3 regions of the Marinobacter sp. R17 genome follow, and region 1 is predicted to be linked to each of the others. Evidence: riboswitches for the same ligand, from Rfam matches in the RefSeq annotation. Region 1 holds a riboswitch; each other region holds the start of a gene.
The links. A riboswitch is a leader RNA that binds a small molecule or an ion and turns the genes downstream of it on or off. The one in region 1 is predicted to bind cobalamin.
Positions count from the first base shown of each region.

Region 1 (3,273 bases):
TTTCCATTCACGGTCACCGAAGCGGTCAGTGCCGGACGCTATGCCCATCGGCAGGGTTGGCAGGCACTCGGGGCTTCGGATACGCCGTTCATCGAGGCGGCGATCCAGGCGTGTGGTCTGGAGGCGCTGGCCAGTGCACGAGTGGACCAGCTGTCAGGCGGCGAGCAGCGGCGGGTGGCCCTGGCGACGTTGCTGGCCCAGGATCCCGGGGTGCTGCTGCTGGACGAGCCGGCCAACCACCTGGATCTGCGTCACCAGGCGCGTCTTATGGCGCAGGTCCAGACGCTGGCCCATGACTCAGGCCGGCTGGTGTTCATGTCCGTGCACGACATCAATCTGGCTGCACGCCACGCCGATCGCATCCTGTTGCTCTACCCCGATGGCGGTCACGACGCCGGCCCGGCATCGGCCATGTTGACCGAAGAGTGCCTGGCCCGGGTCTTCAACCATCCAGTGGAACGGGTGGGTGAGGGCGCCCGTGCCCTCTGGGTACCACGCTCGGCATCGTAAGTGACGTGGGGCGGTGCTGTTGATGCAGCCGGTCGGATCAGGCCGGCACTTCCACCTTGCGGCCGCGGTAGGTGATCGTCCGCGTCCGCCCGCTGTCCTCGGTTGCCTCTTTTTCAGCCGGAGGGGCCGGTTCGGCCAGTTCCTGTCCCCGGTACATCCGGCGTTGGGTGTCGCTGTCACCGGCGTCAGGCAGGTGTTGGCGAAGTTCGTTCCAGGTTCGGGCCAGGTGATTGGAACGTGACTTTTCGGCGTAGTCCGCCAGGCGGTCTTCCAGGTGGTCGTCGGTCAGGTGAAGCTTAACGCCGAATTCCGCCAGGATCAGCTTGCGGCACTGATGGACGAGCTTGAGCAGCCCGCGATCCAGCAACCAATTGCGTTCTGGTGCTAGCGTCATCATGGTCGTTACCTCATTCAGTGGGTGCCCGGTTTATCGGCACCGTGGCCACTACATCGTGATCAGGTTCGGATGTGTCACGACATCCCGTTTTCGACGATAGGACGCAAGCTAAAATTGTGCCGGAAACTAAATGCTTGATTTAAAAGGGTCGTGATCAATCCGTGAAGATGCAAAATGCACTGATATAACGCGGTGTTCGTTTAAGGTGCACGCCAATAGCGAAAGGCCTCGTGCCCGACATTGACCTGAGGGGGTTCTGGGCATAGAGTGCCCGCCAGAAAGATGACAGCGTTGTCATCAAGAACGATCAGCAGGCGGTGCTCGCACGGCGAGTGAAACGGGAACCTGGTGCAATCCCAGGGCTGCCCCCGCAACGGTAAATGGTAATGACAGGTACATGGCCACTGGATCCCGAGATCCGGGAAGGCGTATCTGATCTCCAGCCAGACTGGAATGCCATGAGCCCGGAGACCGGCCGTCTGCCCAGTGTGGCGCTTCCTGTGAAGCGCGGCACGTCGCATGCGGTGTAGCGGAGGGCTTCACCGGTGGTCCCTCCAGCTCCCTGTCTGTCGGAACCGCTCCCGCCCTCTTCTCACCGGGTACTCCTGTTTTCTGTTGAGGGCGCACACCCGTGAGAATGACTTCGAACCTGACCCTGGGCCTGATCGTAGGCTGTTTGGCCCCCGGTTTGTCGGCCGAAACCCTGAATCCCATCGTCGTCACGCCGACGCGGACAGCGCAGACCGTGGACGAGACCAACGCTTCGGTGACCGTGATCAGTCGCGAGGATATTGAACGCAGCACGGCCACATCGGTGCAGGATGTTCTGCGTTCGGTTCCGGGTGTGTCCGTTACGGATACGGGGGGCGCCGGCAAACAGTCCAGCGTCTTTATCCGCGGCTCCAACTCGGATCACGTTCTCGTGCTGGTTGATGGTATGAAGGTGGGTGGCGCAACGGCCGGGACGGCGCAGCTGGAAAATATTCCGCTGGCCCTGGTGGACCACATCGAAGTGGTTCGCGGACCGCGCTCCAGCCTGTATGGTTCGGAAGCCATTGGTGGCGTGATCCAGATCTTCACCCGCCGCGGCACGCTGGATCCCGAAGCGATCTCGGAAGTCAGTGCCGGCAACAATGGTACGGCACGGCTGACGCAACACTTCTCGGGTACGGCCGGCGACACGCGCTACAGCCTGTCAGCGTCACTTTACGATACCGATGGCGTCGACTCGCAGCCGGCGAGTAACCAGCGCGACGACGATGGTTTTACCAGCAAGTCCGTCAGTGCCAGCCTCGATCAGCAGGTGACCGACGACCTCTCGCTGGGCCTCAACCTGATGCATGCCCAGGGCGAGAACGATTACGACGATGGAAGCCGTTACAGTACCAGTGATCAGCGCTACTGGAACGAGTTTATCCAGCAGTCCGGCCGTGTGTTTGCGGATTATTCGGTCTCTGACCGGGTCAGCCTGCACGGCCAGGTGGGATTCGGTCGTGAGACCAACGAGAATCACATCAATCTGTCGCCTTACTACGACTACGAAACCAAACGTCAGCAGTACCTGCTGCAAAGCGATATCGAGCTGACGGACTACCAGTTGCTGACGCTGGGCGTCGAGCGCATCGATGAGTCGGTGGATGCCTCCACCGACTACACTGAGGATTCCCGTTATAACAACGCCGCCTTCGCCCAGTGGCAGACCCTGAACCAGCCGCTGCATGTGGAAGCCTCCGCCCGTTACGACGATAACGAAGCGTATGGCGAGGAAACCACCGGGGCACTGTCAGTGGGCTATATGCTCAGCGAAGTGGTCATGCCTTATGTGAGCTACGGAACGGGCTTCAAGGCGCCGAATTTCAACGATCTGTATTCCCCGTTCGGGGCAAACCCGGATCTCAAAGCCGAGACCTCGGAAACCTATGAAGTGGGTATGAAGGGCAGTGCCGGGCGTCTGAGCTACGAGCTGTCGTTCTATCGCACCAATTTCGACGATCTGGTGGTGTTGGATTCCCTGTATGTGCCTTACAACGTGGGGAAGGCCACGGCGAAGGGGAGCGAGCTTAGCCTGGCCTACACCGGTATTGGCTGGTCGCTGGAAGCCGGCGCCGGCTACACCCGGGCAACCGATGACGAGACCGGGGATCCGTTAGGGCGTCGTCCCAAGTGGAATGGCCGCCTGGCGGGCAGCCGTACGTTTGGCCCGACCGAAGTCAACCTGGAATTGTTGGGTCGTACCGATTCCATCGATACGGCGGCGGGGGACGCACACGTGCCCGGTTATGTGGTGGCCAACCTCAGCCTGGGCTATGCCGCGACCGAGGCACTGAACCTGGGCCTGAAAGTCAGCAACCTGCTGGATCAGGAAG
Region 1 covers NZ_RHGZ01000045.1:1,432-4,704, forward strand. Annotated here, with positions in the region: gene EB809_RS20380 (ABC transporter ATP-binding protein) at 1-510, shown strand, start outside; gene EB809_RS20385 (hypothetical protein) at 548-907, opposite strand; cobalamin riboswitch at 1,206-1,402, shown strand; gene EB809_RS20390 (TonB-dependent receptor domain-containing protein) at 1,545-3,273, shown strand, end outside.

Region 2 (3,273 bases), on a different contig from region 1:
ACCACCAGGTCCAGGTGGCCGGACTGCTGAGCGCGCATGCGTTCATCAAGGATGGTTTCCAGATACTGGCTGTTGGGAAAGCCGGTGACGGGATTAATGAATTTCTGCAGGGTCACGTCCGCCTGGGTGCCGGAGATCATGCGGGCAACGCCGGTTTGCGGATCGTGGTCACAGATCCCGCGGGCCACCATCCAGCGGTAGCCACCGCGGCCATTGGATAACCGGAACTCGGCCCGGAAGCGGGCCGTCAGGCCGTTGATGTGATCGTGCAGGGCCTGCCGGAAATCGGATCGGTCGGCGGGATGGATCATGTCGATCCAGACGTCCGGTTCACACCGCGCACCCAGACTGGGGCGGCCGCACTGCACCAGCCAGCGCTGGGACACCTGGATGCTGTCGGTCTCCAGGTCCCATTCCCAGACGCCGTCGTTGGCGCCTTCAATCACCAGATCCAGTCGCCGGGTTCGTTCGGCTACCCGCTCCTCCAGTTCGTCCCGGGTTCGCTCCAGCGCCTCCAGGTTGCGCCGGACCGATTCGAGTACGAAATTGGACAGCACGGACAGCTTCTGCACATCCAGGTCGTCCGACCCGGAGTTCACATGAAAGTCGAATCGCCCGTCGATCGCCTGGCACAGCTGGTCGGCAATCGCGTTGATTTCCTCACGCAGGCGCTTTTCCGAGTCAGTCAATGGCGGTCTCCGTGCGCAGGCAGAAGGTGCAGACCGGATCCCCCCGTTTCTGACAGGTCCGGACACTCAACTCGCCGGCCTCGCCGTATTCCTGCAACAATCGATCGAAGAGCGCCTCATACAGGCCGCACAGGCGATTGGGTGAGCCGTAGGTGACCACCAGATCCTCGCCCTCACGGCGAATGGCAAACTTGTCGCGCACCCGCTCACGACTGGCTTCGTTGCGCAGGCTGGACGCCAAGGTGTCATGAACGCGGGGCTGGCGTTCCAGAAAATCCCGCGCCGTTGGGGACATCCTGTAGAACATGGGAAACAGCCGACGCGATTCAACAATGAACGCATCGGCGTAGAGGCGATACAGGGCCTCCTCGTCCAGGCCGAAAACGGCCTGGGTCGCCTCGATCAGACGCAGGCACTCATCATCCGGATAATCCGTATCGATCCGGAAATCCGGCACGTCTGCCAATCCGGCCCGGCGTGTGACGTCTGCGAGCGCTTTGGCCCCACCCTCGCGCTCAACCAGTTCCAATAAAATCTTCTGGATCAATCCAATCATACGGCTCGCTGCTCAACGACGGCACCCCAAAGGTGCCTGAATAGCCCGGGCGCCGGGTCACCGGTCCGGAATCACAGTTTAGGCCAGCGCCTCCGGCTTTGCCGAATAATTCAGGCCATACCATCGGTTGACTATACGCTGGCGCTTGCCCCTCCCGATCAACCTGTTTATGCTCGACGCGTCGGTTTCCTCCGGGAATTAATAGGGAATTCGCCGCGGCCACGGCCGCGAACCGAAACTGCCCCCGCAACTGTAGGCGGCGAGCGACGTCCAATCACCAAGCCACTGGGATCCCCCGGGAAGGCAGGACGCGCCACGACCCGTCAGTCAGGAGACCTGCCGACCATCCGATTCACGACGCCGGGCGGGGTGCCCCGGGGAAAGGAAGGACCATTCCCATCATACGGATTCCTTTACAGCTTCCTGAACCCTCTTGCTATCGGCCGTGAAACCTTATTGTTATGTTATAACATAACCATTATAGTCGCTGCGCTTCGATAGCGATCCCAGGAGGTCACGTCATGTTGGTCACATTCCGTCTCACTGCTCCAGGGCGGTTCCCGTTCTGGCGACTCGTCCGCCGGTCCCTGCCGGTCCTGCTTACACTGACCGCGACCAACGCCGCGGCGGACCCGACCGCTTACCCATTGACGCTGGATAACTGCGGTCGGGAGATTCGCTTCGACGCCGCCCCGGAGTACACCGTCACCATCGGCCAGTCCGCCACCGAAACGCTCTACGCCCTGGGACTGGGCAATCGGGTGGCCGGCACGTCGGTCTGGTTCACCCCGGTACTGCCCCAGTTCAGGGCCATCAACGACCGGGTACCGCGCCTCGCCGACAACGACCCGAGCTTCGAGGCGGTGGTCAACAAACACCCGGACCTGGTGACCGTGCAATACGAATGGCACGTGGGCCCGACCGGTTCGGTGGGCACCCGCCAGCAATTCGCCGACCTGGGTATCGCCACTTACATCCTGCCGGCGGACTGCGACACCAAGGACAACGCCACCGGCGGTGATGGCACGCGGGTCGCCGCCTTCTCCACGCAGTCCATCTACAAGGGCATCCGCCAGCTTGCCACGATCTTTGACGTGCAGGACGCCGGGGAGGACCTGATCACCGACCTGAAAGGCCGGGAAACCCGGGCCATCGAACGCGCCCATGGGCTGGACCTGCCAAAAGACCTGTCCGCGGTCTTCTGGTTTTCGTCCACCGACCTGGCCGCGGCTCCCTTCGTCGCCGGTCGTCTGGGCGCGCCGGGCTACATGATGGACAAACTCGGCATCCGCAACGTGGTCGAGTCCGATGAGGAATGGCCAACCGTCGGCTGGGAGACCATTGCCCGGGCCGACCCGGACCTGATCGTGATCGCGCAGATGGACCGTCGCCGCTACCCGGCCGACGACATCCGGAAGAAGCTCGATTTCCTGCACAACGACCCCGTCGCCAGCCAGATGACCGCGGTGCGGGAAGGCCACATCGTACCGATGGACGCCCACGCCATGAGCGCCACCCTGCGCACGATCTTTGGCCTCGACTCCCTGTCGGACGCCCTGGCCGGAATGAGCTTCGACCGATGAGCCGCGTCATATCCCTGCCGGTGCCGGTGGCGCCGCGCCTGCACTGGCTGTGGCTGACCCCGCTGGTGCTGGCGATCGCCCTGGTGGCCGGCACCGCCATCGGCGAGACGCGGATTCCCGTGGACACCATTCTCAAAGTGCTGGCCAACCGCCTGTGGGATGCCGGTTACCCGGTTGACCGCATCGATGCCGGCATCGTCTGGAGCTACCGGCTCAGCCGCGCCATCGTCGCCGCCTGCTGCGGCGCCGGGCTGGCACTGACCGGGGTGGTACTGCAGGCGCTGCTGCGCAATGCGTTGGCGGATCCGTTTCTCATGGGGCTTTCGGCCGGGGCGTCGACCGGGGCGGTGGCGGTCACCGTGCTGGGTTTGGGCGCGGGTGCCATCGGCCTGTCAGCGGGCGCCTTTGCCGGCGCGGCCCTGGCCTTCGGCCTGGTGGTGGTGCT
Region 2 covers NZ_RHGZ01000011.1:57,436-60,708, reverse strand. Annotated here, with positions in the region: gene EB809_RS09885 (putative bifunctional diguanylate cyclase/phosphodiesterase) at 1-689, opposite strand, end outside; gene EB809_RS09880 (heme NO-binding domain-containing protein) at 682-1,245, opposite strand; cobalamin riboswitch at 1,411-1,604, shown strand; gene EB809_RS09875 (ABC transporter substrate-binding protein) at 1,767-2,828, shown strand; gene EB809_RS09870 (FecCD family ABC transporter permease) at 2,825-3,273, shown strand, end outside.
Region 2: another riboswitch for cobalamin. It lies ahead of EB809_RS09875 (ABC transporter substrate-binding protein); the one in region 1 lies ahead of EB809_RS20390 (TonB-dependent receptor domain-containing protein).

Region 3 (3,273 bases), on a different contig from region 1:
TGCCGGCTTCGTGATCAACCGGTTCCGGGGCGACGCGGGGCTGTTGGACTCTGGTCTGAGCTGGCTCACTGAGCGCACGGGCAAGCCGGTGGTCGGCGTTTTGTCCTACCTCAAGGGCCTGTTGCTGGACGCCGAGGACAGCGTCAACCTGGGCGGCGCCGAGGGGGGTGGAAAGCTTCGGGTTACCGTGCCGAGACTGCCGCGCATTAGTAACCACAACGACTTCGATCCCTTGCGGGCTCATCCGGAAGTGGATCTGCGATTCGTCGGCGAGGGCGAAGCGATTCCGCCGGGCGACGTCATCATCCTGCCGGGGAGCAAAAGCACCCGCTCGGACTTGGGCTGGCTGAAGGCGCATGGCTGGCCGGCCGCCATCACCCGGCACTTGCGTTATGGCGGCCATGTCTTTGGGATTTGCGGTGGTTTCCAGATGCTGGGGGAGTGGGTGGCCGATCCGGACGGACTGGAAGGCACGCCCGGAAACACCGAAGGGCTGGGCTGGCTGGCGATCAATACGCGCATGGTCTCCGGCAAGCAATTGCGTAACGTTACCGGAAGCCTCCACCTGGACGGTCCGGAGAACCCGGTGCCGCTGACCGGATACGAGATTCACAACGGCGTCACCACGGGGGCCGCACTCAACAGGCCGCTGGCTTATCTTGACGGTCGGCCGGACGGCGCGATCAGCGACGACGGTCAGGTAATGGGCACCTACGTGCATGGAGTCTTCGATCGCGCAGAGGCCTGTAAGGCGCTCCTGGCCCATTGGGGACTGCGCAGTCGCCGGGCCGTCGATTATCAGCAGCACCGCCTGCATCAGCTCGATCGACTGGCGGATCAGCTGGAGAAAGAACTGGATACCGACCTGCTGCGTCGGCTACTGAAACTGAACGGGGAAACGGTTTGATGTCCGCCGACAACGCCTTTACCGACGAGGAACGCAGCGGACTCTACCGCGCCATTTTCGAGCGCCGGGACGTGCGCTCCCAATTCCTGCCGGACCCGGTGCCGCCGGATGTGCTCGGGCGTCTTCTGGAAGCCGCCCATCACGCTCCGTCCGTGGGTTTCATGCAGCCCTGGGATTTTCTGGTCATCGAAAGCCGCGAGGTTCGCCAGCGTGTGCTGGATAATTTCGACCAGGAAAACCAGCGGGCCGCCGACAACTACACCGGCGAACGCGAATCCACGTACCGCAGCCTCAAACTCCAGGGCATTCTCGATAGCCCGCTAAACCTCTGCATCACCTGCGATCGCCGTCGCGGTGGCTCTAACGTCCTGGGCCGGAATTCCATCGTGGAAACGGACCTGTTCAGCACCTGCCTGGCCGTCCAGAACCTGTGGCTGGCGGCACGGGCGGAAGGCATTGGCGTGGGTTGGGTCAGCATCCTGGACCAGGACAAATTGGCGCAGGTGCTGGAGCTGCCGGAGGGGGTCTACCCATTGGCTTACCTGTGTATCGGGTATGTGAGTGAATTCCTGGACCAGCCGGAACTGCAGGCCAAAGGCTGGCGTTCCCGGTTGCCGTTGGATGAGCTGGTGCACCGTGACCGCTGGTCCGGCACGCTGGGCTCTGAGCATCCGCTGGCGGAGTGGCTTGCAGAACGGCCTGAACGGAAATAATCGTAAATTCGCCAGGATGCGTTGCGCCCGTCGTAAGAGTTGCATTACGATGGACGCCTTGAAGATGGGTGCCTCTCACAGAGAGGATAATCGGGAAGTATGGTGCGGCCTCACGGCCAATTCCATCGCTGCCCCCGCATCGGTAATGAAGATGTAGCCTGCACGAGCCACTGGCATTTGCCGGGAAGGCGTAGGCGACGAGACGGTCGACAGACCGTTTCCTCTTCGAGCCCGAAGACCGGCCCGTCACTTCGATCCATCCAATGACGGTGCGGCGGGCACCGGGGGAGATAACATGTCTGTAGTTTCCACGCCTTCCACGGAACGGGTGTCCCGTTCTGGTTCCCACGTTTCATCAGCCATCCAGCAGGGTGCGGTTGCGCTTTTCGGCGCGCTGATCCTTTATGCGGTGGGCTTCCTGCCGATGAGTGCCGCGCACAATGCCGCGCACGACACCCGGCACACGTTCGTTTTTCCCTGCCACTGAGCACGGATCATCACTGACAACCGCTGACGTTCGTCGGTCGACTTGCTGACCGGCCAACCGCGTCACGTGATTCTGTGTTTTCATCGGAGGGAAAACCATGTTCCGTTCATTGATCCTGGGCGCCTGTCTGGTTGGACTGATCCTGGGTCTGGCCATGACGGCCTTTGAAGCACTGGGCACGTCGCCCATCATCCTTGCCGCCGAGCAGTACGAAACCGCTGAGCCGGTAGCTCACCATCACGATCATGCCGATCACGACCACGGCGAGAGCGCAGGCCACCATCATGGCGATGACGCCTGGGCCCCGGCGGACGGCGCCGAACGCCTGTTCTACACCACGGTTTCCAACATCTGCGCCGGTATCGGCTTCGCGGCCATCCTGCTGGTCGTGATGAACCAGCTGCGGGAAAGGGGCCGAATGACCCCGAAAGTCCAGCAGGGTTTGTTGCTGGGCGCACTGGGATATCTGGCGGTGTTCATTGCGCCGTCGATCGGCCTGCCGCCTGAAATCCCCGGGGCCAGCGCCGCAGCTCTCGAACTCCGGCAAACCTGGTGGATCGTCACTGTGGTTTTAGCGGCGGCTGGACTCGGTGTCCTGTTTTTGGCAACGGGATGGAAGCGGCTCCTGGGTGTGCCGTTGCTGATCGCTCCGCAGTTTTTCGTACCGGTCCATGACGGACCGATGTTCGCCAATCCGGATCCCGAGGCGGTGCTGGCGCTGACCGAGCTGCATCACCGATTTATCTGGGCATCCGGGCTGGCCAATCTCGGGTTCTGGCTGCTGGCCGGCGTGCTGTGCGCCCTGGTGCTGAAACGTCTGGCGGACAAGGGGCGGTTGGGTCATGTCAACGCAGCCGTCTGAGTTTCCGTTCACGGCCATCGTTGGTCAATCGTCGCTGAAGACGGCGCTGATCCTGAACGCGATCAACCCGAAAATCGGCGGCGTACTGATCAGCGGCCCCCGGGGAAGCGCCAAGTCGACAATGGCCCGGGCATTGGCGGACATCCTGCCGATCGACGGTGAAGGCAGACGTTCGCCCTTCGTGAACCTGCCGCTGGGCACGAGCGAGGATCGCCTGATCGGCAGCCTCGACCTGCAGGGTGTGTTGGCCGATCAGAACGTACGATTCCAGCCCGGTTTGCTGGCGAAGGCCGACGGCGGCGTT
Region 3 covers NZ_RHGZ01000009.1:89,181-92,453, forward strand. Annotated here, with positions in the region: gene EB809_RS08770 (cobyric acid synthase) at 1-907, shown strand, start outside; gene bluB (5,6-dimethylbenzimidazole synthase) at 907-1,620, shown strand; cobalamin riboswitch at 1,670-1,882, shown strand; gene EB809_RS08780 (CbtB domain-containing protein) at 1,916-2,107, shown strand; gene EB809_RS08785 (CbtA family protein) at 2,205-2,969, shown strand; partial or broken gene EB809_RS21170 (ATP-binding protein) at 2,950-3,273, shown strand, end outside.
Region 3: another riboswitch for cobalamin. It lies ahead of EB809_RS08780 (CbtB domain-containing protein); the one in region 1 lies ahead of EB809_RS20390 (TonB-dependent receptor domain-containing protein).